Regions from separate parts of the Brevibacillus sp. FW301-21C12A genome, predicted to be linked through region 1. Evidence: riboswitches for the same ligand, from Rfam matches in the RefSeq annotation. Region 1 holds a riboswitch; each other region holds the start of a gene.

The links. Region 1 has a riboswitch for cyclic di-GMP ahead of AC3WQH_RS07190 (GNAT family N-acetyltransferase). Riboswitches for the same ligand answer to the same signal wherever they lie in the genome.
Region 2: linked by a shared signal. The riboswitch ahead of ggt (gamma-glutamyltransferase) and the one ahead of AC3WQH_RS07190 (GNAT family N-acetyltransferase) in region 1 are both predicted to bind cyclic di-GMP.
Region 3: linked by a shared signal. The riboswitch ahead of AC3WQH_RS05820 (methyl-accepting chemotaxis protein) and the one ahead of AC3WQH_RS07190 (GNAT family N-acetyltransferase) in region 1 are both predicted to bind cyclic di-GMP.
Region 4: linked by a shared signal. The riboswitch ahead of AC3WQH_RS09500 (methyl-accepting chemotaxis protein) and the one ahead of AC3WQH_RS07190 (GNAT family N-acetyltransferase) in region 1 are both predicted to bind cyclic di-GMP.

What each region holds. Positions count from the first base shown of each region.
Region 1 covers NZ_JBYTBG010000007.1:107,373-115,180, reverse strand. The annotation lists gene AC3WQH_RS07210 (hypothetical protein) at 1-103, opposite strand, end outside; gene AC3WQH_RS07205 (DUF3139 domain-containing protein) at 217-525, shown strand; gene AC3WQH_RS07200 (sensor domain-containing diguanylate cyclase) at 1,531-3,132, opposite strand; gene AC3WQH_RS07195 (methyl-accepting chemotaxis protein) at 3,352-4,815, opposite strand; gene AC3WQH_RS07190 (GNAT family N-acetyltransferase) at 4,817-5,365, opposite strand; cyclic di-GMP riboswitch class I at 5,527-5,610, opposite strand; gene AC3WQH_RS07185 (hypothetical protein) at 5,894-6,076, shown strand; gene AC3WQH_RS07180 (TrmB family transcriptional regulator) at 6,210-7,019, shown strand; gene AC3WQH_RS07175 (AzlC family ABC transporter permease) at 7,145-7,808, shown strand, end outside.
Region 2 covers NZ_JBYTBG010000005.1:29,225-37,032, forward strand. The annotation lists gene AC3WQH_RS05075 (carbohydrate ABC transporter permease) at 1-39, shown strand, start outside; gene AC3WQH_RS05080 (ABC transporter substrate-binding protein) at 69-1,403, shown strand; gene AC3WQH_RS05085 (glycerophosphodiester phosphodiesterase) at 1,435-2,154, shown strand; gene AC3WQH_RS05090 (methyl-accepting chemotaxis protein) at 2,217-4,205, opposite strand; gene ggt (gamma-glutamyltransferase) at 4,325-6,043, opposite strand; cyclic di-GMP riboswitch class I at 6,229-6,317, opposite strand; gene AC3WQH_RS05100 (SET domain-containing protein) at 6,540-7,157, shown strand; gene AC3WQH_RS05105 (glutamine--tRNA ligase/YqeY domain fusion protein) at 7,242-7,808, shown strand, end outside.
Region 3 covers NZ_JBYTBG010000006.1:14,304-22,111, forward strand. The annotation lists gene thrS (threonine--tRNA ligase) at 1-782, shown strand, start outside; gene AC3WQH_RS05820 (methyl-accepting chemotaxis protein) at 857-2,587, opposite strand; cyclic di-GMP riboswitch class II at 2,724-2,807, opposite strand; gene moaA (GTP 3',8-cyclase MoaA) at 3,105-4,118, shown strand; gene infC (translation initiation factor IF-3) at 4,381-4,884, shown strand; gene rpmI (50S ribosomal protein L35) at 4,915-5,112, shown strand; gene rplT (50S ribosomal protein L20) at 5,204-5,563, shown strand; gene AC3WQH_RS05845 (hypothetical protein) at 5,837-6,067, shown strand; gene AC3WQH_RS05850 (phosphoadenylyl-sulfate reductase) at 6,227-6,928, shown strand; gene sat (sulfate adenylyltransferase) at 6,952-7,808, shown strand, end outside.
Region 4 covers NZ_JBYTBG010000011.1:29,742-37,549, forward strand. The annotation lists gene cshA (degradosome RNA helicase CshA) at 1-311, opposite strand, end outside; gene AC3WQH_RS09495 (transporter substrate-binding domain-containing protein) at 621-1,478, opposite strand; gene AC3WQH_RS09500 (methyl-accepting chemotaxis protein) at 1,601-3,574, opposite strand; cyclic di-GMP riboswitch class I at 3,648-3,747, opposite strand; gene AC3WQH_RS09505 (formate--tetrahydrofolate ligase) at 3,962-5,614, opposite strand; gene AC3WQH_RS09510 (FAD-binding oxidoreductase) at 5,729-7,093, opposite strand; gene AC3WQH_RS09515 (TRAP transporter large permease) at 7,111-7,808, opposite strand, start outside.

The sequences.
Region 1 (7,808 bases):
CGTGTCCAACAAAAAAAGTCGAAAAGCTTTTTTTCGAGTACAATACGTCTCCTGGCTTCATATCGGTGTTAGTACCAGGATATTGTGGTTTATCAGATGCCATATAAAATTCCTCCTATAAAGTTGATTAACGATAGTAGGGCGCCCATTATCGCTTTCACTCTTAAGGGAAAAAAAAGCATCATTTTACAACCAATTTTTTGGGGGATAACGAAAATGAACAAAAAAACAATGATTATAGTTTTCCTGGTCTTAATCATGATCTCTGCTCCAGTTATATATGTTCAAGGAACTTTGTTAAGCTTAGAAAATCAAGTACGCCAATATCTCATTACGGAGAAAAATCTCGATGAGCAAACAATAGTTAGTCTAGATGGCGTTTTTGGGAAGCTTCCGGTCTTTAGTGTAGAAGTTATTTTTGCTGATGAACCCGATGTAAGATACTTTTATACTGAAAAAAACGGAAACATAATACCTTTACATCCATCGCCTAAACCCAAAGGATACGAATACAAACATAAGTGAGTCCCGATAATCTACACGTCCGAATCCCCAGATTCGGGCGTTTTTCCCTGTTATGAGCGATTGGCGTTCCACCGATCGTCTCAAAAAGTCCACCCATTATGGACGTCCTACGCTGGTACCGCCTTTGGAGGCGAAAGGGGGATTGTCCCTCGCGAATGAATGCAATTAACTCCATTTTCATTTGTTGGATACTATCTTCTTGCGGTTGTTTGATATACCGCGATAGAAAAATCATATCTGGCTCAAACAAGGTAATAAGCGTTTCTCATGCTTGCTAGCGCGGTCAGTGGAGCGGCGAGCAACTGCTGCCAGCACCAGCGAAAAAATTTGACCTAGCGAAATACGAATCAGGCTAGCGCAGCCCTTGAAGCCGCGAGCAACTGCCGCCAGCATTCTACGAAAAACTGGCCCTAGCGAAAATCCACCAGCTACTGCTGTCCTTGAAGCCTCGAGCAGCTACTGCCAGCATCCAACAAAAAATCGCCCCAGCAAAATTCGCACACTAATCACGCGGCAGCACTTGCAAAGCAGAATCCTCATGGAAACCAACACAAACGATTGATATTGCGGGCAGTACATCAAAGGCGGCATACTAGAAGGCAAAACTGCATTCGCCAACGCCTTCCTCGATCGCTTTGGACGATTCGAATTTGTTGGTTACGAACTTTGTGCAAGGGACGCTATCTGTTTTCGATGCCGAAAAATTAAGCCAAATACGGCAAGTGCCGGTCGGGGAGTGGCCTACCCAAGTGTTTGTTGTGCCAAAATCGAGTGCGAACGAATAAGGAAGCAAGCCCTGATTTTGGCGTGATTTTGCGAAAGGCAGGAGGCTGAGTGTGAAGGCAGGAGGGCAGGAACACATACAGGCGGGAAAGCATAAAGCCACGAACACACGAACTCATGCCCACCCAACCAACAATTAAGCACCTCCCCAACACCCCCCGAAAGAAAGAACGACTGCACCCCCAACAGATGCAGTCGCCCTTTTCTCGCACAAAACTTTATTCAACAACCTTTCTCATTCGCAATTACGACCTTGTTCCTCCCAGACTCTTTCGCCTGGTACAAAGCCTGATCGGCCAGTTCGATGAGCTGTGTAGCGGAATCTCCGTGGAGCGGGCTGCTGACGATGCCGACCGATACGGTGATGGGCTGGCCCGTCGGATTTGTGCTGCTTTCCATCTGCGTTCGGATTTTTTCCGCGACGGACAAGGCTTCTGTGCTGGAAGCGCTGCGGAGCAGGGCGATGAATTCTTCGCCGCCGAAACGGCCGCAAATGTCGCTTTTTCGCACACAGCTTTTCATGATTTCCGCAAACTGCTTCAAGACTTCATCGCCGACCGGATGGCCGAAGGTGTCGTTGACGTGCTTGAAGTGATCGATGTCCAGCAGGAGGATGGAAAAGTTCTTTTTCTCTTTCGTCCACGTTTGCAAAATCTCTTCGACGGAACGGCGGTTCGCAAGCCCTGTGAGCACGTCGGTGGTTGCTTCGTGGGTCAAGCGGTCGGTCTTTTCTTTGATTTTTTTGGCCGCTGTCCGGAATGCTTTGGTCAATAAATCGGCCTCCCGGTTCCAATGGTGCTTGTCCGGGGGCAGCTCGACTCTTTCCGAGCCCATTTTGCTCATCAGATCGGCTAGGTGGACAAAAGGTCTGGCCAGCTTGTGGGCGAGCTGAATCACAATCAGAAGCAGGAACAGAGACGGAGGCAGCAAGTAGAGCAGCATCATTCGCACCTGGCTGTGCAGCTCGTTGTAAACGAGTTCCATCGGCGAAGTGACGATGACTCCCCAGCCGTTTGCCGGAACTTGCGCATACCCGGCCAGCAGGTGATCGCCGTTGATGCTCAACATCTGGTCGTAGCCGTTGTTGCCCGCGAGCAGCTTTCGTACGACGGGATTGGACTGGATGTTCTGGCCGATCTGCTGTTTGTCCGGATGGAACAGCAACTGTCCATTCGAGCCGACAATCGAATAAGACGAGCCGCTCGTATCTATCTCCGGGTTGCCGATAATCATGTTCAAAATGTTGTGATCCTGCAAATAGATCGTTCCCCCGACGAATCCGCGATACTGTCCGTCCTTGTCAAAGATCGGTTCGCTCATAAACAGCAGGAGGCGCTTGTACTTTTTGGAAATGTAGGGCGATGAGATGTAAGGCTTTTTCAATGCCAGTGCGTATTGCGCTTCCCTGGTCGTAAGCTTCTGTCCGACAGTGCCGAGCGATGGCGGGGACACACTGCGAACCGTTCCGGTTTCATCTACGACAGTAAGCGAGTTGAAGTAGTTGCCGCTTTTGCGAAGAATCTCCAGATGTTCGATGGCTTCTTGTTGCGTCCGTGAGGGATGGTCGATTAAAACGGTGGCGGAATAGCGCAGGCTGCTGCGCATGGATAGGAACAGGGAGTCGATCATTTGGCTCATTTTGCTTGCGCTCGAATAGTTAAGAGTGAGAGTCGTATCAATCAGCGACTTCTTTTTCGATTGATACGAGGCTACGAGAAGAATCGTCAGCGTCAACAGAATGGACAAGGAAACAAGACCCGTCAAAAGGGTAGTCAAACCAATCTTTTTCCCCTGGCTCGTTGGAAAACGATGAAAAACAGGCATATGGCTTAGGCCTCTCTTTGCGTTGGATCGATTCACGATGGAAGAGAACTGTAAAAATTCCATGTGTATTATAAGCGATACAGGCGGGACATGCTATGTAGAAAAATGAATTTTATAAAAAAATCTCGCCGATTCCACAATTATCCAGACATGCACGCAAAAAAACCGCCCTCTACAAAAGAGAGGGCAGTTGCATAAAAATCCAGCCAGCTTTGCTGCTTACGTATTCAAACCGCGAATTTGTTGCTCGATCTTTTCGAAGCCACCGGATACTTTGACGATTTCCTCTTTTTGCTCGGAGACGAGCACGAGGACTTCTTCGAGGCTTTCCTTGTTTTTGTCGGTGATGTCTGCGTTGACCTCGACTTTGGCGTTGACTTCCTGAATCATGCTGTGGACGTGGACGATGAACTCTTGCAGATTTTTCGTTTTCTCGGCGAAGTTGTGCATGTAGTTGTCCACGTTCGTAAACATTTCCTGAACCTCCATGATCCCTTCGCTGTTTTTCTCAAACGACAGTTGGGACTCGGAGATCATGTCGGAGACGAGCTTCATTTTTTCGCGAATCGTCATCAACAAGGTAGAGATTGATTCGGAGGACAGCTTGGAAGATTCGGCCAGCTTGCGCACCTCGTCCGCTACGACGGCAAAGCCGCGACCATGCTCGCCTGCACGGGAAGCCTCGATGGTCGCATTGAGCGCCAGCAGGTTGGTCTGTGCCGAAATTTCCGAAATCGTTTGGATGATTTTTTCAATGGATTCCGTTTCTTTGTTCAGCTCTTGGATCAGCTTGTTCGTGCCTTGAATGTCCTTGATAAAGCGCTCGAAGTCGTTGCCGATGTTGCTGATGCGCTTGCCGCTTTCATTGGTCGCTTCTTTGGTCGATTCTACGTATTCGTGCATTTCGGTCACGGAGCGGGTCATGTCCTCTACCTGGAGGTTGGTCGTGCCCATCTCGCGGCGCAACTCGTTGGTGTTGTCGGTCTGGATCGAGAAGGAGCGCATGATCTCCTGAAGGGCAGCCACTGTCTCCACCGCGCGGACGTTGACGCCATCTGTAACCTTGTTCAAATTCTCCTGATATTCCTGGACGGAGTTGAGCGATTCGTTGATCTGGTCCAAAATGCGCTGCAGCGACTCTTTGGAGGCGATCGCTTGCTGCTTTTGCTCCTCGCTTTCCCGCTGCAGCTTGTTGTTGAAAACTGCGTGCATCATGCTTGTCGCCGATACGAAGCAGAAGGCCAGCAAGTAGTACATCAAATGAACAGGATCGGACGTGTAGAAAATCGCTTCGCCGTTCGTCAGGAAATAGTAGGTGACGATCCCCATGGCTGCGATGATGGTCAAGATGTTAATCAGTTTGTCCTGATAAATGCCCATGACCGCGACGAAGAACATGATCGTCATGATGTTGACCAGCCAAGGATCGAGTCCCACGATGACGAACATGAAAATGCCGATGACAGCGAAGTTGAAAAACTTCATGAAGGGAGCCATCTTGTCCCGCCAGGCTGGCCGGTTGGAAAGGTAGGCAAAAGGTGCGAGCACCCCGTACAAAATCCCCAGCACGGTTAAAACGAAGGAGAACGGAACCCCCATGATGAGGTTCACGATCTGGACGATGGTAATGATGCTCGCAAAAACAATGACCACCCAGTTATTTCTTCTTTGTAAGAGTTCCATGTCAGCTAACCTCAACTTTTATTTGTTTGCAAAGCTCTTGATACCAGGCAAATTCGGGCTTGTCCTTGTTCAAATAGGCTTCTTGCAGGTGGAAGACGGTCGGAATGGCATTCGCCCCTTTGTAGAAGACCATCTCTTTCACTTGCGTCGCTCTGACGTTGTATTTACGGTTAATCAACTGAAAAAAAGCCGGATCTGCCAAACCGACTGCATGCGTATATCCGTGTTTTTCTGCATAATCGATCATGAGGGCAACTCCCCATCGTCCCAGCTTTCCGCGGAACTTGGGCAAGACAGCGAAACTGTCCACTTCGACAACTTTCATATCGCTCGTCAAAACATCCTGAAACAAATTTTGCAGATAAGCAGAAGATTTTTCATGTGGTGTAAATTCAAAAGTCCCGCCTGGTTCGTCCTCATCCGACAACAAAAGATAGACGTCGGAACCATCTTTGGCGTATTCCATCTCGAAGCCCATTGAGGTCCAGACACTTTCCTTGATTTGATGGAAAAGTGCCAAAGATTGTGCTGAATCAACCAGTTTGTACATAATACTCCACTCCATTTTTCTCTCTCTTTGTTTTTTCATGTACAAGTCTAGTGTTGATCGATAAAATGGCGCCTCCTTTCTTCCATGTGAGCATAAAAAAGGCCATTCCCCATGCGGAAACAGCCCAAAGTCACCATCATCTTCCTGCTATGCTCATGATGTATGGCAACCCGGCTGTCATGGTCAAAGACTTTAGACCCGTGGTTTTGCGTCGCCACCTTTCGATGACTTTGCCTTTGTCATTCATTTGCGAAAAATGTATAGAAGTGTCGAATTATGCAAAATATAATCCAAGAGAAACAAACTTGTCAAGTTTTGGTAGGGTAAAGTAACCGATTGTTCATAAATAGTCGGCTCCAAATTGGTAGTTTGGACAGAGAAAGATGCGAGGAAAAACAGAGAAAAGATAGGAACATAGTCAGGTTGTGCCGGGACTTTTGCCAATGGCCGACTCAGCTACTCGCGCCTGATGCGTAACAAAAATTTACCATCCGTCCGATAACTAGAAAGAACAGGAGGGATGCGAAAATGAGTCAGGCCAAAACGATTGAGTTTCACTTTTCCGGTGGCGAGCTGGTTAAGATCGAGACAACCGAGCCGGAAGAAATCATCCAAATGGTCGCCAACCAAAAGGATGGGTGGCTGCAATACGATGACATCGTGATTAATGTAAGAAACGTTTCTTACATTAAAGTGCGCGATCTCGCTTAGGCTGCTTGCTTGCCAAAAAGGCCCTCGTTCACGGAGGGTTTTTTTTATTTTCGCTTGTGCCGGGAAAAGCACATTGACAAAGGAACGAACCTGAACCTATAGTGAGTATAAAACTAACTACTAAGAGGTCGGGATGGAAGACATATACAAGGAATTGCAAAAGCTCGGATTTTCCCAGTACGAGTGCAAGGCTTACATCAGTCTGCTCAAGCACTCTCCGATCACCGGATACGAAATCAGCAAACGCTCTGGCGTGCCGCGCTCCATGATTTACGAAGTCGTGGGCAAGCTCGTTGACAAAGGGGCTGTTTACACCGTGCCTTCCGAGCCTGTCACGTATGCGCCGCTGCCAGCAAGAGAGCTGGTCCGCAGGCTGCGCGGGCAGTTCGAAGCGTCCTTCGACTATTTGGAAAAAAACTTGTCGGCCTTAGAGTCCGAGCAAGAGATCGACGTCATTCGGCGAATTAGCGGTGACGAGCTGGTGCTCATGGAAATGAGGCAAATGATCGAGCAGGCTGGCGAGGAAGTGTGGCTGTCGATCTGGGAGCCTCAGGTGCCTTTTATCCAGGAGGCGGTGGACAGACGAACCGAAGAAGGGATTTCCGTCTTTACCGTTTTGTTTGGACAGCAAGAGACGCGCGTAGGGACGACGTATCACCATGACTATATGGCGCCTGATGTGGCCGAGGAACGGATGGGCGGGCATCTTACAATCGTCGCGCGTGATCTGGAGGAAGTGCTGATCGCCAACTTCACGCCAAATACGGCTGCCTGGGCGGTCAAGACGAAGGATCCGGCGCTCGTTCTGGTCGCTGTCGAGTACATTCGCCACGATATTATGTTTGCGGAAGTGACAAAGGTGCTCGGCCCGGATAAGGTCGAAGCGCTCTGGCGCAGCAAGCCGGACTTGTACCAGGTGGTCACCGGGAAGAGATTCAAGTAAGCGGAGCGAAGCAGGAGGCAAGCGCGCAAGCCGGAGTGAAATAAAGAGAGAGTGAGGGAGAAGCAGTGGGGCGAGAACAACTGCAAGTAGAAGCATTGTCGAACGCGGGTGAGCAGGGAAGCTTCATGCAGGGGGTCAAGGATTGCATTCCAACCTTGCTCGGGTATTTGAGCATCGGGTTTGCGGCAGGTGTGCTGGAAAAGACCGCTGGGCTGAGCATCATGGAAATTGCCTTGATGAGCATTTTGCTGTACGCAGGCTCGGCGCAGTTTATTGCTGCGGGCATGATTGCCGCAGGAAGCTCGGCGATGGGAATTATCATTACGATTTTGTTTGTGAATTTGCGGCATATTTTGCTAAGCGCGGCTCTGTCGCCCTACTTCCGCCATCTGACGGCGTTTCGGAACATGCTCGTCGGTTCGCTTCTGACAGACGAGACGTTCGGGGTTGCGATCAACGAGGCGGCGAAGCGCAAGCAGATCGACGAAAAATGGATGCACGGTTTGAATGTGACGGCTTACCTGAACTGGATTGCGGCCAATTTGGCGGGAGCCTATTTCGGACAGTGGATCGCCAATCCCGAGCAGTTGGGCCTTGATTTCGCTCTGCCGGCGATGTTTATCGGCTTGCTGGTGCTGGCGATGATGAGCCGCAAGCAAATCCGGCTCGATATCGTCGTCGCCATCAGCGCAGTCGTCATTGCTGTAGGCGTGTCTGTCTTGTATCCGGGCAACCTTGGCGTCATCGTAGCTACGCTGTGCGCATCGACAATCGGGATGGTGATCGAAA
Region 2 (7,808 bases), on a different contig from region 1:
CGCCATATCATCAAAGCGTTTGTCTACCAATCCAAATAATCGAAAACGATGTGGGAGGAAACCAAATCATGAAGGCGATGAAAAAGACAGGAACGATTCTATGTGCACTTGCTCTCGGCTTGTCAGGCGTACTGGCTGGCTGCGGCTCGACTGGCAAGGAGCAGGCTGCCGGCACGGGCAACGCGACTACCCAGCCGGCAGCGGAAACAGCGGCAGAAAACGGCCCGGTGGAGATCGACTTCTGGTATGCGCTCGGCGGCGTGCGCGGGAAAACGATTGAAGATATGGTCAAAAAGTTCAACGAGACACATAAGGATATTAAAGTAAAAGCGGCATACCAGGGCGCTTATCAGGAGAACCACTCCAAGGTGCTCGCCTCTGTCGCGGCGGGCAACAATCCCGATGTGACGATGGTAGAGATCGCGTCGATCGCCGCCTTTGCCGATGCGAAAGTACTGGAAGATTTGACGCCGTACTCGCAAGGCGAGGAGAAAAAATACATTCCCGGCCTGATGAAAAACTCCTACTGGAAAGACAAACTGTACGCCGTGCCTTTCAACCGTTCCACACCGCTTCTGTACATCAACCGCGACATGCTCAAGGAAGCGGGGCTCGATCCGAACGGCCCGAAAACATGGGATGAGCTTATCAGCTTTTCGCAAAAGCTGACCAAGAAGGAAGGCGACAAAGTTACCCGCTACGGCTTCTCCACACCTGTTGACATCTGGTTCTACGAGGCGCTTGTATTCCAGGGCGGCGGCAGCATTTTGAGCGAGGACGGCAAGGAGCTGACGCTGAACAACGAGGCGGGCAAGGCACCGCTTGAGCTGTGGTCCAAAATGGTCAAGGAAGGGCTGATGAAAAACCCTCCAGGCGAAAACTACAACGCGTGGGATGTAGCGGAACAGGACTTTTTGAACCAAAAGGTCGGCATGATTTTCACCACGACAGGCTCCTTGACGGAGTTGAAGAAAAATGCCAAATTTGACATGGGGGCAGCTTTCCTGCCAGCGAATAAAAACTACGGTACGCCTACAGGCGGCGCCAACCTGGTGATGCTGGCGAAGTCGTCTGACGCCGAGAAAAAAGCGGCGTGGGAGTTCATGAAGTGGATGACCGACACCGAGCAAACAGTGCCGTGGTCGATCGCTTCCGGATACATGCCTGTGACGACTGACGCTGTAGATTCGCCGGAGATGAAGGCATTCTATGAAAAAGATCCGAACTTCAAGGTCGCGGTCGATCAGTTGCAATACGGCTATCCACGTCCGATGGCCCCTGGCTACAAAGAACTGCAGGATGTCATCCAGAAAGAACTGCAACGCGCCATGCTCGGACAGGCAACGATTGACGAAGCACTGCAAAATGCGACGGACAAAGGCAGCAAGCTGCTGAAAAAATAAGAGCGGCACGATACAGAGAGGAGCTCGCGACATGAACATATGTATGGCCCATCGCGGCTGGTCGGGCAAAGCACCGGAAAATACGATGGCTGCGATTCAACTGGCGCTGGCCGAGCCTGCGATCCAGGCGATGGAGATTGACGTGCAGTTGACGCGTGACGGTGTTCCGATCCTGATTCACGATTTTACGCTGGAGCGCACGACGAACGGAAGCGGGCTAGTCAAAGACCACACGCTTGAGGAACTGCGCCAGCTCGATGCGGGCAAATGGTTCGACGAGAAGTTTGCAGGCGAAAAAATTCCGACTCTGGCGGAAGCGCTGGCTGCGATCAAGGGCCACTGCACGCTGAACATCGAGCTGAAGGCGACGAGCGACATGTACCCGGGAATTGCGGAAAAGGTGCTGGCGCTGGTGGAGCAGTACGGAATGAAGCAGGAAGTGTATGTGACGTCGTTTGACCACGAACTGATTCGCCACGTGCGCACGCTCGATCAGGAGGTGCAGACGGGGCTGATCGTCTACGGCCGTCCCGTGCTCATGCTGGAGCAGATCGAGGCGGCAGGCGCCAGCATCTTGTCCATGGGCTATCCGTATCTGACGCGGGAGCTGACAGCCGCCGCGATTGAAAAAGGGTTCAAGGTCATAGCCTGGACGCTAGATGAGCCTGCGTACATCCGGGAAGTCATGTCCTGGCATCCCGAGGTGCAAATTTGCACCAACCATCCTGACCGGATGCTGACACTGGGCTAAGCGAGCATGAACAAAAAGCCGTCGGGGAGAATCGGTCCCGACGGCTTTTAAGCATGTTCCCGCTATATTTTGAACCGGCTCACATGAGATTGCAGCTCTTCTGCGATTCTCGCCAGGGAAGCAGCAGAGGAGTTCACTTCCTCCATGGCGGCCAGTTGTTCCTCAGTGGCGGCTGACACGCTCTGGGTTCCGTCTGCCGAGCTTTCAGCGACCTGTTCAATGACGCTGACCAATTCGACGACCTTCTCGGTTCCGGCAGACATTTGTTCGGAATATAGCTTCACTTCCTGGATTTGGCTCGCTACTTGTGCGACTGCATCCTGAATCTGCTCAAACGATTTTCCGGCGTTGTTTACGACCGTCAAGCCAAGCGCGACTTCCTTGGTGCCTTGCTCCATCGACAGCACAGCCTGATTGGATTCCAGTTGAATGGCGGTAATCAGCTCTTTAATCTGCTGCGCCGATTGGGCGGACTGCTCGGCCAATTTGCGTACTTCGTCTGCCACCACCGCGAAACCGCGGCCTTGCTCGCCCGCTCTGGCGGCTTCGATGGCGGCGTTTAGCGCGAGCAGGTTCGTTTGCTCCGCGATCGCCGTGATGACCTGCACGATTTGCCCGATTTCCTGCGAGCTGTTTCCCAGCCGTTTGACGATATCCGCAATGTTGCTGACCGTATTTTCAATGGACTGCATCTGGCTGATGACGACCTGCAGCGCCTCGTTGCCTTCCACGGCGATCCGGGAAGCGCTCATGGCCGATTCGTCCGCGTACTGGGCATTCGCCGCTACTTGCTGCGCCCCTTGTGACACCCCTTGCATGGCGTGCACGCTGTCTTCTACGCTCCTCACCTGTTTTTCCGCGCCGTAGGCCACTTCCTGAATCGTAATCGCAATTTGTTCCGTCGCCTTGCTGGTATGTTCCGCATTCACCGACAGCTCTTCTGCGGAAGAGGCGAGATCGGTAGCTGTGTCGTTGACCTGTTGAATGATCGTGCGCAAGTTGTGCACCATTGTGTTTACCGACTGGGATAGCTGTCCGACCTCATCCTGCGAGCGGATTCGCAGAGGCTGCACGGTGAGTTCGCCTTCGGAAATGCGGTTCGCCACAGAGGCCACATCCACAATCGGACGGGTGATCTGGCGCGAGATCGCATACGCGATGGCGATGACTACAGCAACTACGCCAAAAACGATCAGCATGACGTTGTTGCTGACGGAAGAAACGGCGGCCGTGATAGATTCGACCGGAATGTGCAAGTACAGGCCAAAGTTCGTTTTCGAAATCGGCGAGTATGTGACGACGTATTCCTTGCCTTGGTCGGAGTAGCTGTAGGAGCCTTTCTCGGCTTTGTCCGCTTGCAAAATGTCGACCAAAGGCTGGGGCAGAGCCGATTCCGCAAGCGGCTTTCCGATCAGCTCCTGGTTGGGGTGGTATTGAATCTGGTGCTTGTTGTCCACCAGAATCGGGTAACCGTCGCTGCCGACGTTCAGATTGGCCAGAAACGTCGCGGCGAACTCGTCCACGTTGACAAGCCCGGTCAGGACGCCGAGCGCCTCCTTGTTTTTGCCGGTGACGGGAGCAGCGACGATGATCGAACGGTTGCCCGTTGTTTTGGCGACCAGGACATCGGAGTAGCTCGGTTTGCCCTGCATGCCGTCCTTGAAAAATTGCCGCTCGCCAAGGTCGATCCCGACGCTTTTCGGGAACGTATCGGCGGATACTTTTCCGTCGCTGCCGATAAACGTATTGCCGTCGTACAGCTTCATTTCTTCGGTAAACTTGCGGATGAACTCGTTTTTCGCCGCCGCGTCAGCCGATTGAATATCAGAGGTGCGGGCCAACACCTGAATTTCGGTCATGCGCCGGTCCAAATATTGATCCATCGCCATCGCGGTACTGGAGGTCAGGTCGACATACGACGCTTTTTGCTTGTCGATCAGGATGGATGAAAAGCTGTTCGTAATAAACAGCGAAACGACGGCCAGAGGAATGACTGCAACGGTGAGAAACCAGAGAATCATTTTGTTCCTCAGCTTTTTGAACAAAAACATAGGCTTTTCCACTCCTAAATTCGTGCTTGGCAATTTCTTTCTGTCTTGCGTAGAACGCTGCCTGCCCGAAAGAAATGCACAGTCAGACTGCCGAGAAGACTCAGCAGCCTGACGAGCGATTAATATCCCATTGCCGCGCCTTCCCCGCGAGGGTCAGCGCCGCCAAACTTCACATTCGTTTGCGGATCAATCAAGATCGCGCCGGACTGGCCCATCGCATCGGTGTAGGCTGCTTCCAGCTTTTCGACCGGATGGCCGCGCTTCACCAGCTCGTCCAGAACGTCCTGCGGAATCCGGCTTTCGACTTTCAGGTTGTTGGAGGCAGAGCCCCAGTTGCGGCCGTGCAGCCATCTTGGCGCTTCAATCGCGTCCTGCACGCTGAAGCCGAAGTCGACGATGCGCGTGACGAGCGCCGCCTGCGTTTGCGGCTGGCCTTCGCCGCCTTGTGTTCCGTAGAGCAGGTAAGGCTTGTCTCCTTTAAAGAGCATCGCCGGGTTGATCGTGTGGAAGGTGCGTTTGCCCGGTTCCAGGTGATTGATGTGTTTCGGGTCCAGAGAGAAGTAGCTGCCGCGGTTTTGCAACAGGACGCCCGTGTCTTTCGCGACGATGCCGGAGCCCCAGTCAAAGTAGTGGCTCTGGATGATCGACACGGCATTGCCGTCCTTGTCCACGACGCCAAACCACGTAGTATCGCCTTTTGGATCGAGCGGCTCGACCGCTTTTGCCGCTTGCTTCATGTCAATGCGCGCTGCCAGTTCTTTTCCGTGCTGCTTGGACAACAGCTCGTCCACAGGAATATCCACGAATGCCGGGTCAGTCAGCCATTTGTCACGGTCGGCAAAAGCTTGTTTGGTCGCTTCGACGATCGTGTGGTAGTAATCCGGCGTACCTTCGCCCATGCTCTTGAGGTCAAAGTTGTTCAGCACGTTCAAAATCGAGAGCGAGGCCATGCCCTGGGAGTTGGGCGGCACGTTGTACGCCTTGTAGCCGCGATAGTCTACCGTAATCGGCTCCGCCCAGGTGGAGGTATGCTTCTCGAAGTCTTTCAGCGTGAGCAGCCCGCCGTTTTTTTGCAGGTCGGCGACGATTTTTTGCGCGACTTCGCCTTTGTAAAATCCGTCGGCGCCTTTTTGGGCAATGATTCGCAACGTTTTGGCAAGGTCCTTTTGCTTGAGAATTTCGCCTGCGGCATACGGCTCTCCGTTCGGCTTCAGGAACGTTTTGCGGAAGCCCTCGAAGCGCTGGAGATTTTTCAGCTCGTTGTCAGTCGGGTCTGTTGCGTACTTGGTCCAGTAAACCTGGTTGGGCGAGACGGGATAGCCGTTTTCGGCGTACCCGATCGCAGGCTCCAGCAGCTTGTGCCAAGGCAGCTTGCTGTTGCCCATGCTTTTGTGCGCGTAGTTGTAGGCTTCCCACCAGCCGGAAACAACGCCGGGAACCGTGTTGGCAGACTCATAGCCGCGGGAAGGAATTTTGTCGTAGCCTTTGCTTTTGTAGTATTCGATGGTTGCCTTTTCGCCAGCTCGTCCGCTGCCGTTCAATGCTTTCAGCTCTTTTGTTTTGGCGTTGTAAATGAGCCAGAAGTTATCCCCGCCAATGGTCGTGTAGTGCGGATAGACGACGGCGAGGGTAGAGGCGGCGGTAATCGCGGCGTCTACTGCGTTTCCGCCGTCTTCCAACGTTTTCAGGGCTGCGGCTGTAGCCAGATAGTGAGGTGTTGTGACCATGGCATTTGGCGACATTGATGTTGGACGATTGGCAGCTTGGACCGGAGCGAATGTTGTCAGGCCGATAGCGGCGGTCAATGCGACGGCAGAAAGTTTTTTCCAAAGTGACATCTCATGAAGCCTCCTTGTATTTTGGTGAAAAGGTTCCAACAATCCGACAGCTTTTCGCAGCCTCACCTCCTTGACCGGGACAGACAGAAAATTCCTCATACCTACAAAAATGGACAAAAACAGACAATGAGTGCGCAAAAAAAGACCAATGATATAGGATCATTGGTCTTGTCCTACATCAATATTTCGGTAGCTGGCTGGCATGCCCGCTCGTGCGGAGGTAGCCCCTCTAGCTTTGCGTCGCCGGATTTCCCCGGGTTTGCCGTTTCGATATCAATGAAAAATTAATGCAAATGTTGCAGGTAAAATTTCCTAAACCTGTTTGTCAATAATATAGACGATTTGTCGATTGGGGTAAATAAGGAAATTTCTTTTTATCTAGAAAAAAGGAAGCATCAGGGAAATACGCGTTTTTCACCGACATTCACACACCTCTGTTGGCCGAACTGCTTATGATGATAAAAAGGCACATTTGCCAAGGAGTGAAACAACGACCATGATGCATCCCGATACAGAGCTTCGCTATATCAACGACGAGATCGGGTACGGTGTGTTTGCGACAAAGCTCATTCCCAAAGGCACGATTGTCTGGGTCCAGGATGATCTCGATCAGGTATTAGACCCGGCATTTGTGGAAAAACTGGATCCATTAAGAAAACAGGACGTGCAAAAATATTCGTTCAAAAATCAGTTCGGCAAATACATCTTGTGCTGGGATAAGGCCCGGTTTGTCAACCACAGCTTCCATGCGACCTGTGTGGCGACGATGTACGATCTGGAACTGGCGGCGCGGGACATTTTGCCGGGCGAGGAACTGACCGATGATTACGGAACGCTGAACCTGGATGAACCGTTTGACTGTTTGCCGGAGCCGGGCACGAGCCGTTCAAGGGTGATGCCTGACGACTTGCTGCGCTACTATCGCCAATGGGATGAGATCGCAGCCGCCGCCTTCGAGCGGTTCAATCAGGTTGAACAGCCGCTGCTCCACCTCGTAAGACCTAAGCATTTGCAAACCATTCGCGGCATTACCGAACAGCAGCGGTCGCTCGACTCGATCATTTCGCTGTACTGCCAGCCGCAATCGCGATGGCCAAAAGAGCAGGAGTGGTAGACGCAGCGGGCCGGACAACGGCCCGATTTTGTTGAACTCTGGGAAGAGAATCAGTATTATGGAATGTAAAGGTGAAGTGAAAGGTTGATTTCATTGGAAAACAAGGTAGCGTCATCCAATTTTATCCGCAATATCGTGATTGACGACCTGCAAGCAGGCAAGGTCAAGGAAGTCATTACCCGCTTTCCGCCGGAGCCGAACGGGTATCTTCATATTGGACATGCAAAAGCCATCTGCCTGAATTTTGAACTGGCAAGCGAATTTAATGGCAAGGCTCACCTCCGTTTTGACGATACCAATCCGGTGAAAGAAGACACTGAGTACGTGGAAGCGATCAAAACAGACGTCAAATGGCTTGGCTTTGAATGGGACGGGCTGTTTTTTGCATCGGATTACTTTGAAGAGATGTACAAGCGTGCGGTGCTGTTGATTCAAAAAGGCAAAGCCTACGTGGACGATCTGTCTGCCGAAGAGATGCGCAAGCTGCGCGGAACGTTGACGGAGCCGGGCGTAGACAGTCCGTACCGCAACCGTTCTGTGGAGGAAAACCTCGACCTGTTCGAGCGCATGCGCAACGGAGAGTTCAAGGACGGGGAAAAAGTGCTGCGTGCCAAAATCGACATGTCCTCCCCGAACATCAACATGCGCGAT
Region 3 (7,808 bases), on a different contig from region 1:
TTCGCACCTTCTGCCAGGATGACGCACACGTATTCGTCCGCCCTGACCAGATCGAGAGCGAAATCAAAAACATGATTAAGCTGATCGACAAAATCTACAAAGTGTTCGGCTTTGAATACAGCGTAGCACTTTCGACTCGCCCGGAAGATTCCATGGGCTCCGACGAGCTGTGGGAAACAGCGGAAAGCTCCTTGAAAAAGGTGCTGGAGCAACTGGAAATGCCGTATGAAATCAAGGAAGGCGACGGTGCGTTCTACGGACCGAAGATCGACTTCCAAATTACCGACGCGCTGAAACGCCGTCACCAATGTGGAACCATCCAGCTCGACTTCCAAATGCCGGAGAAGTTCGACCTGACTTACGTGGGCCAAGACAACGAAAAGCATCGTCCGGTTGTCTTGCACCGTGCGATGTACGGCTCCATGGAGCGTTTCATCGGCATCCTGATCGAGCACTACGCAGGCGCATTCCCTGTCTGGTTGACTCCAATCCAGGCGCGCTTGATGAACATCAGCGAGGTGCACATTCCGTACGCCGAGCAAGTCAAAGAAAAGCTGCAACAAGCTGGCATCCGCGTAGAGCTGGATGCGCGCAACGAAAAAATCGGCTACAAAATCCGTGAAGCGCAAGTGCAAAAAATCCCGTACATGCTGGTTATCGGGGAAAAAGAAGTGACAGACGGCACTCTGTCTGTACGCAGACGCGGAGTAGGCGATGAAGGCGCCATGACCGTTGATGAGTTCGTGGAAAAAATCCGCGCCGAAATCAACGAAATGAAGTAAAGCAAAAAGGGCAGTTCTCACCCGAACGGTGGGAACGGCCCTTTTGTTTTTGGCGAAAACGGTGGCGACAACTGCTACAGCTCATTTTCCAGACGGGCAAGCAGTGTTACGACTTCATGGGACGCCCGTTGAAGCTGCTCGTACGCTTCCTGGGCGCCGGCGAGATCCTCGGCCTGGTATTTTTCCACTGCCTGCTTGGCGTAAAAATGTACTAATTTGTGCGGCTCCTCCAGCTTTTTGAATGTCGGGTTGTTGCGCACAAGCGGCGGCAAGTCGCTGTAGTACCACGTCCCCAGTCGGCAGTGATGGTGCGAGGCCATTTCTGCGGCGACCAGGTTTTCCAAACCAAGGAACATGTTGTAAATTTTCCATTTCCACAGCAAATGATCCGTTTTGGCCACGCGCACGATGTCTTTGTAGCTCAATTTGACATTGATCGTAAAGAACGTCTTGCGGTACTCATCCATTTTCCGGCTCAGTTCGAGAATGATTTGCGCGGTGTCTTTGGCGATTTGCTGCGAATGTGTGCTCAGGTCAAAAATCGTGGAGTTGCGGTGGGCGATATCCGTGACAGAAGAAGCCTGTTCCTCGGTCATGGCGGCAATTTGCGAGGTGGATTGGCTGATTTCCTGCATGGTGGACACAATCTTGTTCAGGGCGACATCGGCGAACTGGGCTTCCCCGACGCTGCGCTCCACCAGCTTGCTCGTGCTGTCCATCTGCTCCGTCACTCGCTTCGAAACTTGTTGCAGCGACTCCATGTTGTCTGTGATCCGGTTGATCTGTTCTTTTGTATGCTCGGCCAGCTTGCGCACCTCAGTGGCTACGACCGCAAAGCCGCGCCCTTGCTCTCCGGCCCGGGCGGCCTCGATACTGGCGTTCAGCGCGAGCAGGTTGGTCTGCTCGGCGATTTCCCGAATGATGCGGATGACGTCCTGTGTCTGATGAATCTCCTGATTGAGCTGGTTTACCCTGCTCATGACCTCGACAAAGACGTGGCCCACCTGGCGGATGTCGCCGAGAGCGGCATTGATGATCTGTTTGCTCTGTTCAGCGGATTGCACCGCTTCGTCTGTCCCTTCTGCGACTTTGACCGCGTGGTTGGCGACTTCCTGAATCGAGGCGCTCATTTCTTCCGTTGCGGCGGTGACGCTGTGGCTTTCCTCGATCTGCTCGTCCATTCCCGAGATAAGCTGCTTCGTCGTGTCGAGCTGGGTCATATGGTTGAGCATGCCGGAGATGCCGAACAAAAACGATTTGAACGTCTCTTCCATATACACTTCCACAATCAGTTGCTGATCGAATGCTGCCAATTTTTGCACAGCGGTGACCATTTTCATCATCTGATGCGGCTGATTGCTCCATTTTTCCATCAAAATCGTGGTCATGATCTGAATCAGCAGATGGTGTGCAGAAATAAAATGATCGGCTGTCAGATGAATGCGGCTGTGAACTTGCCCGATGACAATTCTCGTTTTCACGTACTCATGGTTGACTTCTGCTGTGAGAAACTGCTCCAGGTGGACCTCCAAAGTTTTTTTCAACCGCTCCAGGCTGGAGTTGTCGAGGATGATCTTCTGGAGGTGGGGAACGTTAGTGATCGACTGGTAAAACTTGGATACGATCTCTGCTTTAAAGGGGTAAAGCGTGGTAGCAGCCTCTTTGACGTGCGCCAATGTATCCTGATCCACGCCCAAAAAAGACAGGCGCTCTTTCACGCGTTCGCCCACTTCGGTAATGTCAGTTGCGTGGGAAGCTTTCACATACTCATTCCATGGCTTTGCTTTCTTTGCAAAAAATTGCATGCAGACCTCCGAATTTTACATTTTATTGATTTACTCAAAAATTGAGAAAGAGGGGGCGATTGCCATTGCTGCAGCTTGCCGTTTCTGAGCAGTGGACAAGGCCTTTGTTCTGGGATAAAATAAACCGACCCTACAACGAAAATAGGGTCGGTTGCACTACTCGCTCCCAGCCATTCAAGTGCCCACATACAAACGGCTGATCTTCGCTTTCCTTATTGAAGGGGAATATATAGAGCATAATATATAGTCATATTATCCTATGTTTATACAAAAGGGAATAGTCAAAAAAACGGTTTGCACATTGGCGTGCACCGGGTCATTTTTCCGATTTTCATCGGCTTGCGACCGCTTTTGCAACAGCGAAAAGTGCAGGAACAGGAGCCGTTCGCAGGCGGAATATGGTACGCTAATAAAAAGCCGGAATCGCATGTTGGACATCAATACGAGACAAACTGGAGATAGAGTGGCATGCCAGGCTCAGCCAGGAAAAGGAGGGTGACCACCAGTGCTAGAGCAGATGCAAGTACGTGACACACGAAAGCGTCCTCTCCGTGATCTGCGCATTTCCGTGACAGACAAATGCAATTTTCGTTGCCGGTACTGTATGCCGGCTGAAATTTTCGGGCCGGAGTTTGAATTTTTGCCGCAGCACAAACTGCTGTCATTTGAAGAAATTACCCGCTTGACCCAAATATTCACAGCGCTCGGCGTGCGGAAAATCCGGATTACGGGCGGAGAACCGCTCGTGCGCAGGGATTTGCCTGAATTAATACGAATGATTCGAAAAATAGAGGACGTTCACGATATCGCCATGACGACCAATGGCTCGCTGCTCGCCCGCCATGCCCAGGCTTTGAAGGAAGCCGGGCTTGATCGCGTCACCGTCAGCCTCGACAGCCTGGACAACGAGCGGTTTGGCATGTTAAACGGCAGAGGCTATCCGGTGGATGCCGTGCTCGACGGGATTCGCGCGGCGGCGGAAGCGGGACTCGGGGTGAAAATCAACATGGTCGTCCAGCGCGGTGTCAACGACCAGGACATTTTGCCGATGGCCCGTTATTTCCGCGAGCAAGGCCATACGCTGCGCTTCATTGAGTTCATGGACGTAGGCAACAGCAACGGCTGGAAGCTCGATCAGGTCGTGCCTTCCAGCGAAATCGTCCGGATGATCGACGCAGAAATGCCGCTCGTCCCGGTCGAGGCGAACTACTTCGGCGAGGTCGCTTCGCGCTACCGCTACGAGGGGAGCGATCAGGAGATTGGGCTGATCTCGTCGGTGACACAAGCCTTTTGCTCTACCTGTACGCGGGCGCGGCTGTCGGCAGAGGGGAAAATGTACAACTGCCTGTTCGCCTCCGCCGGCTATGACTTGCGCGAGCCGCTGCGCAGCGGGCGAAGCGACGAAGAAATCCAGGAGCAGATTCGCGCGATCTGGGAAAAGCGCGACGAGCGCTATTCGGAAGAACGGCTGGACGAAACGCCGGGGCTGCAAAAGCGTCCGAAGGTGGAAATGTCCCACATCGGAGGATAAAAAGCGATAAGCCTTGACAAAGACAACTCTACCTTGTATTATAAGTTGCGTGTATAAACACTTCATACTTCGAGAACAAGCAGAGGCGCCCAGCTTCTCACCTGGGTCGACGTCCGACACGACTGTTGACAGGTAACTCTTATGCAAAGATCCTTGGATCTGATGAAATTGCTTAGGTGAGATATGTGCGGGCGCAGATGCGTTCGCACATTTTTGTTCCTTCTCGAAATTGACGGAGGTGGCAAGTATTAGCAAGGATCAAATGTTAATCAACGAAGCGATCCGTGCCCGTGAAGTCCGTTTGATCGGCGCTGACGGGAGCCAATTGGGAGTCGTACCCTTCAGGGAAGCGTTGCGCATTGCCCAGGAAGCCGAACTGGATCTGGTAAACGTTGCTCCGACAGCCAAACCGCCTGTATGCCGTATCATGGACTACGGAAAGTTCAAGTACGAGCAGGCGAAAAAGGAGAAAGAAGCACGGAAAAACCAGAAGATCATCGAGCTGAAAGAAGTGCGTTTTTCTTCTAACATCGAAGAACACGATTTTCAAACCAAGCTTCGCAACGTCCGCAAGTTCTTGGAGGATCACCACAAGGTGAAGTGTACGATCCGTTTCCGTGGACGTGAAATCACCCACTCCGAAATCGGGCTTGGCGTTATGGAGCGTGTAGCTGCTCAGTGTGAAGATCTCGCTACGCCTGAGCGTAAACCGAAGATCGAGGGCCGCAGCATGATTATGATTCTGGCTCCGAAAGCGGAAAAGTAAGATAGTAGTTTAGACAGGAGGACTTTTCAGATGCCTAAAATGAAAACCAACAAGGCTGCTGCAAAACGTTTCAAAAAGACTGGAAGCGGCCAATTGAAGCGCGACCGCGCATTTGGTAACCACATGTTCGCCAACAAAACGACTAAGCAAAAGCGCCACCTGCGCAAAGCTGCACTCGTTTCCAAAGGCGATCAAAAACGCATGGAGCAAATGCTCACTTACCTGTAAGTTTTCGCATCATTACACACATTACGCAGCATGAGCTCCCTAAGCGCCTAGCAGTAGGCCGCCATGCTGGAAAGACCAGGAGGAGTTTAGTATGCCAAGAGTAAAAGGTGGCATTGTTACACGCCGTCGTCATAAGAAAATCCTGAAGCTGGCGAAAGGATACTTCGGTTCCAAACATCGCCTGTTTAAATCCGCTAATGCGCAAGTAATGAAATCCCTGCTTTATGCATACCGCGACCGTCGTCAAAAGAAACGCGACTTCCGCAAACTGTGGATCACCCGTATCAACGCGCAAGCTCGCCTGAACGGTCTGTCCTACAGCCGTCTGATGCACGGCCTGAAAGTGGCTGGCATCGAAGTGAACCGCAAAATGCTGGCTGACCTGGCTGTGAACGACAAAGCTGCGTTCAACGAACTGGCAGCAGTTGCAAAAGGCAAACTGAACGCGTAAGCACATACGCAAAAAGCAAAGCCGATCTTTCCTGGTGGGGAAGGTCGGCTTTTTTTGCTTGTCGGAGAGGCTCTCCCCTATGAATGAACATCCGAAAAGCGCAAGGGCAGCAAGGAAACGCCATCGTTTTTTTAAAGAAAATGGACAACGGGCGTAGAGGCGGCTCCGTCTCAGGTTGGAGCAAAAAACAATCTCCCGTCCGTGTCGAGAGGATGGCTCCCTGCCGTACAATAAAAAGCGTCAAAGGAAAACATTGGATAGGAGAGAGTAGAGATGAAAAAACAAAAGTGGATGGTAATGATGGGTGCAACTGCGGTGATCTGTTCGGCGCTGTTCGTTCCGGGAGCGTTCGCCAAAGAAAAGGATGATGCCTACGTAGCACCCGTCGTCTTCATCACAGGAGCACCGGCGGCACAAAATGTAGACCAGGCGAATCTCAACACGATTCCGACAGGCAGTTCGTTTATTTTCCCGGCAGCAAACAGTGACTCTGACAAAAAATAAGAGGGAGCAATCCGCGAGGAGCGATCGGGCTACAGGTCTGGTCGCTCTTTTCGATTCTTTCGGTGCCGTCGCGGCAGTTTTGTCAGCAGGACGAATCGCCACTTCCTGCCTCCCGACATATGATGGTGGGGGAATCCTAGCAGGAAAGGAGTTTCGCTGATGAACAATCGCCAGAGGATGGCGGACGAAGAGCTGCAAGTGTGGGCGTACCGGATGGAAGCCAAATCCCCGCAGGATGTGCTTGTTCTGGCGGTGGAACACTTCGCAGGCAACCTCGTCCTCGCCTCAAGCTTCGGTGCCGAGGATGTCGTGCTGATCGACATGCTGCACAAACTGGCCCCGACGATACCTGTTTTTTATCTCGATACGAACAAACATTTTCCCGAGACGTACGAGACGCGCGACAAGCTGGAGGAGCGGTACCAGACGAAATTTATCCAGGTGCTGCCCCAGATGACTCTGGCTGAGCAGGAGAAGAGCCACGGAGACAAATTGTGGGAGACAGACCCGAATCTGTGCTGCCAAATCCGCAAAGTAGAGCCTTTGACACGGGTGCTGTCCGGCTACGACGCCTGGATTACCGGCATTCGCCGCGATCAGGCGCCTACCCGCGCCAATGCGAAAAAAGTGGAATGGGACGATAAATTCAAGCTGGTGAAGTTCAACCCGCTCGCGGACTGGACGATGGACCAGGTGTGGGCATATATACACGCGAACGATGTCCCCTACAACCCTTTGCACGACCGCAATTATCCAAGTATTGGCTGCAGTGTTTGCACCCGGCCTGTCCAGTCAGGGCAGGACCCGCGCGCGGGCCGCTGGGCCGGCTTTGACAAGACCGAATGCGGCCTGCACAAGTAAGGGAACAAAAGGGAGGACACGCTATGCATACGATCTCGCCACACGGTGGGACGCTGATTGAACGGCTGGAAAGTCAGCCGGAAGCGATAACCAGAGCCGCTGGCAAAAAAGCAATCGTGGTCGATCAATGGACGTTGTCTGACATAGACTGCCTCGCCATTGGCGCCTTTTCCCCGCTGACAGGCTTTCTTTGCGAGGACGACTACCATTCCGTCGTGGAGCGGATGCGGCTCGCAGACGGGACGGTTTGGCCGCTGCCCGTGACGCTGGCAGTCGATGCGGCCGAGCACGCGGACATCGAGCCGGGGGATGCGGTATGGCTGCGCGGCGAAGATGGCGAAGACTACGCCATACTCCAGGTGCAAAGCCTCTACCAGCCCGATAAAGCCCGGGAGGCAAGACAAGTGTTTCGGACAGCGGACCGGGCGCATCCGGGAGTGAAAAAGCTGATGGAAAAACCGGGGCTGTACGTGGGCGGTCCGGTGCATGTGCTCAAGCGGCCGCAGCCCGAGCGGTTTGCCGAATATTATTTGACGCCGCGCGAGACGAGAGAGCTTTTTTCCCAAAACGGCTGGAAGAGCGTCGTCGGCTTCCAGACGCGCAATCCCGTCCACCGGGCGCACGAATATATCCAAAAGGCGGCAATGGAAATCGTCGACGGGCTTTTTCTCAACCCGCTGATGGGGGAAACCAAGTCAGATGACATCCCCGCGCAAGTGCGGATGAAAAGCTACCTCGCCCTGCTGGAAAACTACTACCCGAAAGAGCGCGTGCTGCTCGCGGCCTTCCCGGCGGCGATGCGCTACGCAGGTCCGAGAGAAGCGGTATTCCACGCGCTCGTCCGCAAAAACTACGGCTGCACGCACTTCATCGTAGGCCG
Region 4 (7,808 bases), on a different contig from region 1:
ATCGGCAGCGCGGAAATGTTTTTGAACTGGGCGATCTTGTTGATTTCTTCTGCTACCTGCACAGCCAGCTCGCGAGTCGGCGTCAGGACAACCCCTTGAATGTTGCCGTTGTTTTCATCGAGGCGTTCCACCAGCGGAATCCCGAATGCAGCCGTTTTCCCTGTACCTGTTTGCGCCTGTCCGATCAAGTCCCGGCCTTGCAGAGCAACAGGAACGGTTTGCTCCTGAATCGCAGTCGCCTCTTCGAATCCCATATTGCCAAGCGCTCTTACAACAGAATGATGCAAACCAAAATCATAAAATGTAGTCAATGAACGTCAGTCTCCTTTTACTTTACCTTCTTCTATAAAATCCTCACTAAAAAAGGGCACTATTCCTTACAGCCGGAACATGCCCTTTTATCTCCGATTGTACATAAGCACCCCACAAAGAACATAGCTGTAATCGTACCATGCATCCTGTAAAATTGCAAACGGCATTTGTGCCCATTTTCCTCTAGTCTCAACAGATTGGCGCAGAAACATACCTCCGTTAACTGCAAAAACAAAAGCAGCCCTGCCCGGATCATCCAGACAGGACTGCTTTCTTCCGTCATCGCGCTTTCATACCCGGCACCGCGATTATTTTACCCATTTATGGAACAGCTCGTCGAATTTCCCTTGCAGCTTCATTTCGTCCATCCAGACATCGAGATAGCTGGCGAAAATAAAGTCGCCGCGCGGAATCATGTACGCTTTTTCGCTGCGGGTAAACGGCTTGTCCGTCAGAGCCGCGTACAGGCGGGAATCGGCTTTGGAATACACCATGGCTTCGATCGTGTCGGTAATCATCACATCGTATGTGCCGTTGGCGACAAGGCCAGGGATGTCCAGGTTGTTTTGCACGACAGTAACGGTAGCGTTTTTAAAATGGTCGCGCACGAACTGTTCGTTGGTACCGCCCGGATTCACGCCGATGCGCACTTCTTTTTTATTGATGTCTTCCAGGCTTTTGTACTTGTCCTTGTCCTGCACGCGAATCAGCGGAGCTTTTCCGAACTCGATGTACGGATCGCCCATGTGCGCTTTTTTCTGGCGATCGGTGTTGCGGGTCACGCCGCCGACCGCGATGTCAAATTTGTTCGCCAGCAGATCGTCCATCAGCGTCGGCCAGGAGGTTTGCACGAAGCGCGCTTCTACTCCAAGGCTTTTCGCAAACTCTTTCATCGCGTCGATGTCGTAGCCTTCAAATTCGTTCGTTTTCGGGTTCAAATATGTGAACGGCTTGTAGTCGCCCGGTGTGCCCACGAGAATGTATCCCCGTGCGATAATCTCGTCGAGGCGGGACTCAAACTGTTTGTTTTCCTGTTTTTTGATCGCTTCCACTGCTGCGGTCTGCCCGGTTTGCGCGCCTGTAGTAGCAGCAAACGCTCCGGTTCCAGTCATCAGCATCGTTGCAGCGAGTGCGCTCGCCATCATTCTTTTTGTCCACTTTTTCATTAGTTTCTTCTCCTCCCGATTGTCGATCAGTCTGTCTCATGCCCATCTGCTGTTTCGAGCTGTCTCATCCCTTACATGGCATCCCCCCTTTAACCAGGGACGGGCTTTAGCCTTACAAGGTCTTACAAGGTGAACTTGCCTACGCCCTGCTGCAACTCCTCCGTGACCGTGTTCAACTGCTCGACCGAACGGGCAATGTCCTGAATGGCTTGCAACTGTTCGGCCGTGGCCTCCACGACCTTCTGCGCGTCTTCCGAGGCAAGCTTGGCAATGTTGTACATTTCGTCGACCGAGGCGCTCACCTGCTCAGAGCCTGCAGACATTTCCTCCGATGCCGCCGACACCTCCAAAATATGGGCGGCAACATTGCGCGACGATTCCAAAATATGCGCGAAAATATCCCGCACCTCTTCGATCATCGAAATGCCTTCCTGCGCCTCGCGATTGCCGGTGTTCATCACTTCTACCGCGTGGCGGGTATCCTGCTGGATTTCCCCGATCAGCGCCGCGATTTTCGCAGCCGACTCCTCGGATTGATGCGCCAGATTTTTCACTTCTCCCGCCACGACGGCAAAGCCGCGGCCGTGCTCGCCAGCCCGCGCTGCCTCAATCGACGCGTTGAGCGCAAGCAGGTTGATTTGCGAGGTTAACTGGCTGATCGTATCGAGAATCCCTTCGATCTCCTTGGATCGGCTGTTCAAGCGCTCAATGGCTTCAGCCGCTCTGGTCGTGCCCTCTCCGATGCTGCCCATTTGCCGGACGGCCTGCTCGACGACTGCTGCGCCTTGCTCGGCCTGATCCGATGCCTCGCGCGCCGCTTCGGACACATGCGCGGATGTCTCTGCAATTTTCACAATCCCCGCCGCCATGTCATTCATGGACAAGGCGACGTCCTTGGAGCTGGTAGCCTGTGCCTCGGCCCCGCTGGCAATCTGGTTGATTGACGTCCCGATCCGGTTTACGTTTTCGGTCGCGTGTTCAATTCCTGCCGACACTTCATGCGTAAAGCGCAGCACCTGCTCCGACGATTGCGACACGCCTTCGATCAAGCCTTTCAAGTGCGAGACGGTCTGGTTGAAGTCGCGGGAAAGCACTGCGATCTCATCTTTTCCGGCCACCGTGACCGTCTCTGTGAGATTGCCCTGGGCGACGACATTGACGGCCTGGTTCAGACGCTGGATCGGTCGAACCAAACGAACCGACAGCCAGTACACGAAGACGATGCCCACCGCCAGAACGACCAAGGAAATAGCCAGTAGCTTGATCGACAGTTCGTTGACCGGAGCGTGCAGGTCTTTGGCCGGAGCAGTGATGAACACTCCCCAGTTCAATCTGGTCGAAGCGTAGGAGGCGAATTGCGCCGCTTGTCCCTCTTCGTATTGAATGATTCCGCGACCGCCTTGTGCCGTTGCTTCAAAGGCGGTTTTCAACTCAGGAATATTGCTGTCGAGCACCGACTGCTTCAAAATGACTTCGCTGTTCGGATGCCAAATATACGTTCCTTTTTTGCTCACCAAAAAGGCATAGCCACTATGTCCGAACTTCTCCTCGGAAACCGTCTTCTGAATCTCGTTGATCGGAATGGTCGAACCGACATAGCCGTATTGACGATTGTCCTTCATCAGCGGAACGATGATCGTCACGATGTAGTTGCCTGTCCGCTGCGACACGACCGGCTCGGAAACGATGATTTTCCCCTCGCCTCGTCCTGCCTCCTGAAAATGCGGACGATCAGACGGGTTCGTCTCCTCGCCCTTGAAGTTGATGACTTTTTTGCCGCTCAGGTCATAGGAAAAGAAAAACGTCTCAAACTCGGGGTTTTTCTTCTGCGCCTCCTGAATCAGCTTCAAGTCATGGTCGAAATTGTTGTCGGCGGAAATCATCTCTCCGATCGTTTCAACAATTCCGATTTTTTCTTGGAAAAAGCTGTCGATTCTGATGGAAAGATTGCTGGCCGTAAGTTCCGCTTCTTTGTCCAGGCTGGACGACAGCAACTGCGACGAGCTGTAGTAGCTGGCACCGCAGACCGTACCCAAGCTGACAATCAAGAGCAGGCACATGACGACGATTAGCTTTTTCTTCAAACTGGATTCCATCTCACGCTGTACCTCCTATCTTTTTTTGGCAACAAAAAAGACTGCCACCCGGACAGCCTTCTTACGTGTACGGCATGGCAACCCGGCTATCGTAGCAGCAGAAGATGCGCTCTGCTTGCCTTAGACCCGTGGCTTTGCGTCCCTGCCTTTCAACAGGTTTGCCTTTGTCATTTTTTGTCGTTTTATCTGTATAAAAATACTATAGCACAACATCGGAAAAATGTGGGTTAACTTTAAAATAATGGATTGGATTTTTTTCCACACAAAATCTTTACCCAAATTGTTTGACAAGTAAACTACTTTCTACGAAATAATTGCGAAAAAATCGCAAAAAGGCTGACACCTAGTTGTTGGTGTCAGCCTGTCGTCCACTTTTGACTTCTTCGTTTAGCTCAGCCCTTCCACGTGGCCGTGCTCATCCACATACAGCGATTCGGCCGCAGGTTTCTTCGGGAGTCCCGGCATCGTCACCAGGCTTCCGGTCAAGGCGACGATGAAGCCTGCTCCTGCCGAAATCCGCACTTCGCTCACCTGAATGGTAAAACCGACAGGGGCGCCAAGCTGATCGGCCCGATCTGTAAAGGAGTACGGCGTCTTCGCCATGCACACAGGCAGATGGGACAGCCCCATTTCCTCTACCTTCTGGATCGTTTTTGTCGCCAGCGGCGAAAAGACTACCCCGGAGCCGCGGTAAATTTCTTTGACCACCGTCTCAATCTTTTCCTTCACGCCGAGGTCTTCTTCGTACAAAAAGCGGAATTGCCCAGGGCGCTCTGCCGCGCGCGTCACTTTTTCCGCCAGTTCGATTGCGCCTTCTCCGCCTTCTGCCCACGCCTTGGACAGCGCCGCCTCGGCACCTGCCTCCTGGCACAGCGCCATGACTGCGTCGATCTCCGCTTGTGTATCAGTGGCAAAATGGTTGATCGCTACAACCGCCGGCACGCCGAACTTCTGCAAGTTTTCCAGATGGCGACGCACGTTGGCGAAGCCTTTTTCCAATGCGGCGAGGTTTTCTTCGGCCAAATCCGGCACTTTGATTCCGGCGTTGTACTTCAAGGAACTCACGGTAATGACCACGACTGCTGCCGATGGCGTCAGCCCGGCTTTTCTGCACTTGATGTCAAAAAACTTCTCCGCGCCCAGGTCAGCGCCGAAGCCCGCTTCCGTTACGACGTAGTCGGCCAGCTTCAAGGCTGTCTTCGTGCCGATCACGCTGCTGCATCCGTGCGCGATATTCGCAAACGGACCGCCGTGGACGATGACTGGCGTGCCCTCAATCGTTTGCACGAGGTTTGGCTTGATCGCTTCCTTGAGCAGTACGCACATCGCCTCGACCGCATTGATTTCTTCCGCCCGGACTGGCTTGTCTTCAAAATCGTAGCCGATGATGATGTGGTTCAGCCGCTCGCGCAAGTCGGCGAGGTTCTCGCTCAGGCACAAAATCGCCATGATTTCCGATGCGGTCGTAATCATGAAGCCGTCTTCGCGCGTCATGCCGTTGCCGTCTCCCAGCCCGACCACGATATTTCTGAGCGCGCGGTCGTTCATGTCCATCGCCCGTTTCCAGACGATTTTTTTCGGATTGATGCCCCGCGGATTGCCGTGGAAAATATGGTTGTCGATCATCGCCGCAAGCAAATTGTGCGCCGCGGTAATGGCGTGAATGTCGCCAGTAAAATGCAGATTGATTTCATCCGCAGGGAGGATTTGCGCCTTGCCGCTTCCGGTAGCCCCTCCTTTTATCCCCATGCACGGGCCAAGGGATGGCTCGCGGAGCGCTGCAATCGTCCTTTTTCCAAGCAGATTGAGCGACTGCGACAAACCAATCGTGGTCAGTGTCTTGCCTGCTCCTGCCGGATTGGGATTCATCGCGGTAACGAGAATCAGCTTGCCATCAGGTCGGTCTTTTATTTTATCCCACAGCTCATCAGAGATTTTTGCCTTATACTTTCCGTAAAGCTCCAGATCCTGTTCATCGATACCTGCTGCCTTGGCAATCTCAACAATCGACTTCATACCTGCCTCCCTGCCTTGCGAAATGTTTATTTACCAATCTTCTACATTCCACATTGCAGTTTGTTCTCCTTTCCGGCGCTCCACTTTTCGCAAAAAGAAAACCTGCATTCTGTTGCGCATTCAGAATGCAGGCTGTCATTATTTGTCGAATATTTTTCCCGGGTTCAAAATGCCGTTCGGATCGAGGACTTGCTTCATCGACCGCATCACGTCCAGCGCCGCTCCGTGCTCCTTGCGCTGGTATTTGACCTTGCCGACTCCGACGCCGTGCTCTCCGGTGCACGTCCCGCCTCTGCCGAGCGCGTACTCTACCAGATGCGCATTCAGCGCCTCGGCGCGCGCCATTTCCTCGGGATCATGGACGTCTATCATCACAATCGCGTGGTAGTTTCCGTCGCCCACATGCCCTAGTACGGCTCCGTCCAGACCCGAGCGGTCAATAGCCTGTCGGGCGTCGACCACTGCTCCGGCCAGTTCGGAAAACGGCACGCATACGTCTGTCACCATCATCTTTTTCCCTGGCGACTTATGCACGAAGGCGTAGGCCAGATTGTGGCGGGCATCCCAGAGCACAGCCCGCGCCTTGGAATCGGTCTCGAACAAAAACTGCGTGCAGCCATGCTCGGTCGCGATCGTCTGGGCAAACTCGATGTCGTGCGCCAAGCTCTGCTCGCTGCCGTGAAACTCGATAAAAAGCGTCGGGTTTTCCGGGTAGCTCGTCTCTTTGTACAAATTCACCTGGCGAATGGAGCGCTCGTCAACCAGTTCGATCCGCGCCACCTGAATCCCGGCTCCGAGAATATCGACGACAGTATCTACCGCGTCCTGAACTGTCGGGAAGCTGGCCCGCGCTGCCATCGTCACCTCCGGAATCCCGTACACGCGCAGCGTCAGCTCGGTGAACACGCCCAATGTCCCTTCCGAGCCGACGAACATTCCGGTCAGGTGATACCCGGACGAAGACTTGGCTGTCATGCTGCCCGTATGGATGATACGGCCATCGGCCAGCACCACTTCCAGATCGCGAACCTGATCGCGCATCACTCCGTAGCGTACCGAGGTCGTTCCGCTCGCATTGGTGGCCGCCATGCCGCCCAGCGTCGCGTCAGCCCCAGGGTCCACGGAAAAAAACAAGCCGTGCTTTTTCAGCTCGCGATTTAGCTGGGTGCGCGTCACGCCTGGCTGCACCCGCACGAGAAAATCTTGCGGCCGCACCTCCAGCACCTGGTTCATCAGCGAAAAGTCCATGCTGATGCCACCCGCGTACGGAATCGCGTGCCCTTCCAGGCTGGTCCCCAGTCCAAACGGCGTCACCGCAATCCGCTTTTCATTGGCCAGCTTCAGGATTGCGCTGACCTCTGCCGCCGTCTGCGGAAACACGACTACGTCCGGCAAATGCGGCGTGTGATACGATTCGTCATGGCTGTGGTGCACAAGAACGGTCGGGTTGGTCGTCACCCTGTCTTCTCCTAGCAGACTCACTAATTGCTGTTGATAGTCCACGCATACTCTCTCCTTCGCTACTTGCTCAGATTGACGAGAAACAGGCTGATTTCCGGAATGTACGTAATCAGCATCAAATCTACACACAACAGGATCAGAAACGGAATGGCTGCCTTCTCAATTTCTGTATTCGACAGCTTGGCAATATTTCCCGCTACCAACAGATTAATTCCGACCGGAGGAGTCAACATGCCAATGGCCGAGTTGACGACCATGATAACGCCGAACAGGACGGGATCAATCCCCAGTGTGTGAATGATCGGCAACAGAATCGGGGTCAGGAGAATGATGGTCACTGCCGTCTCCATGAACGTACCGAGAATCAGGAGCAGTATATTGATAATCAACAGCGTAATGATCGTGCTATCCGTAATCCCCAGCATGAACTGCGCGATCTCCTGGGGAATGTTTTCTCTCGTCATCAAAAACCCGAACGCGTTGGCGGTCGCAATAATCAGCATGATGACAGCCGTCATGCTGGCTGCGCTGTTGAAAATTTCGCCCAGGTCCCGCCACTTGATCTCCCGGTAAACGAACAGGCCGACGACAAGCCCGTACACGACCGCCACGACCGCAGCTTCCGTCGATGTAAAGACGCCGCCGTAAATCCCGCCCAGAATAATGACTGGCATGAGAATCGCCAAAATCGCATCTTTGAACGCCTGCCAGATTTCTTTTGCCGAATGCTTTTCTCCGCCGCCCCAGCCCTGCTTTT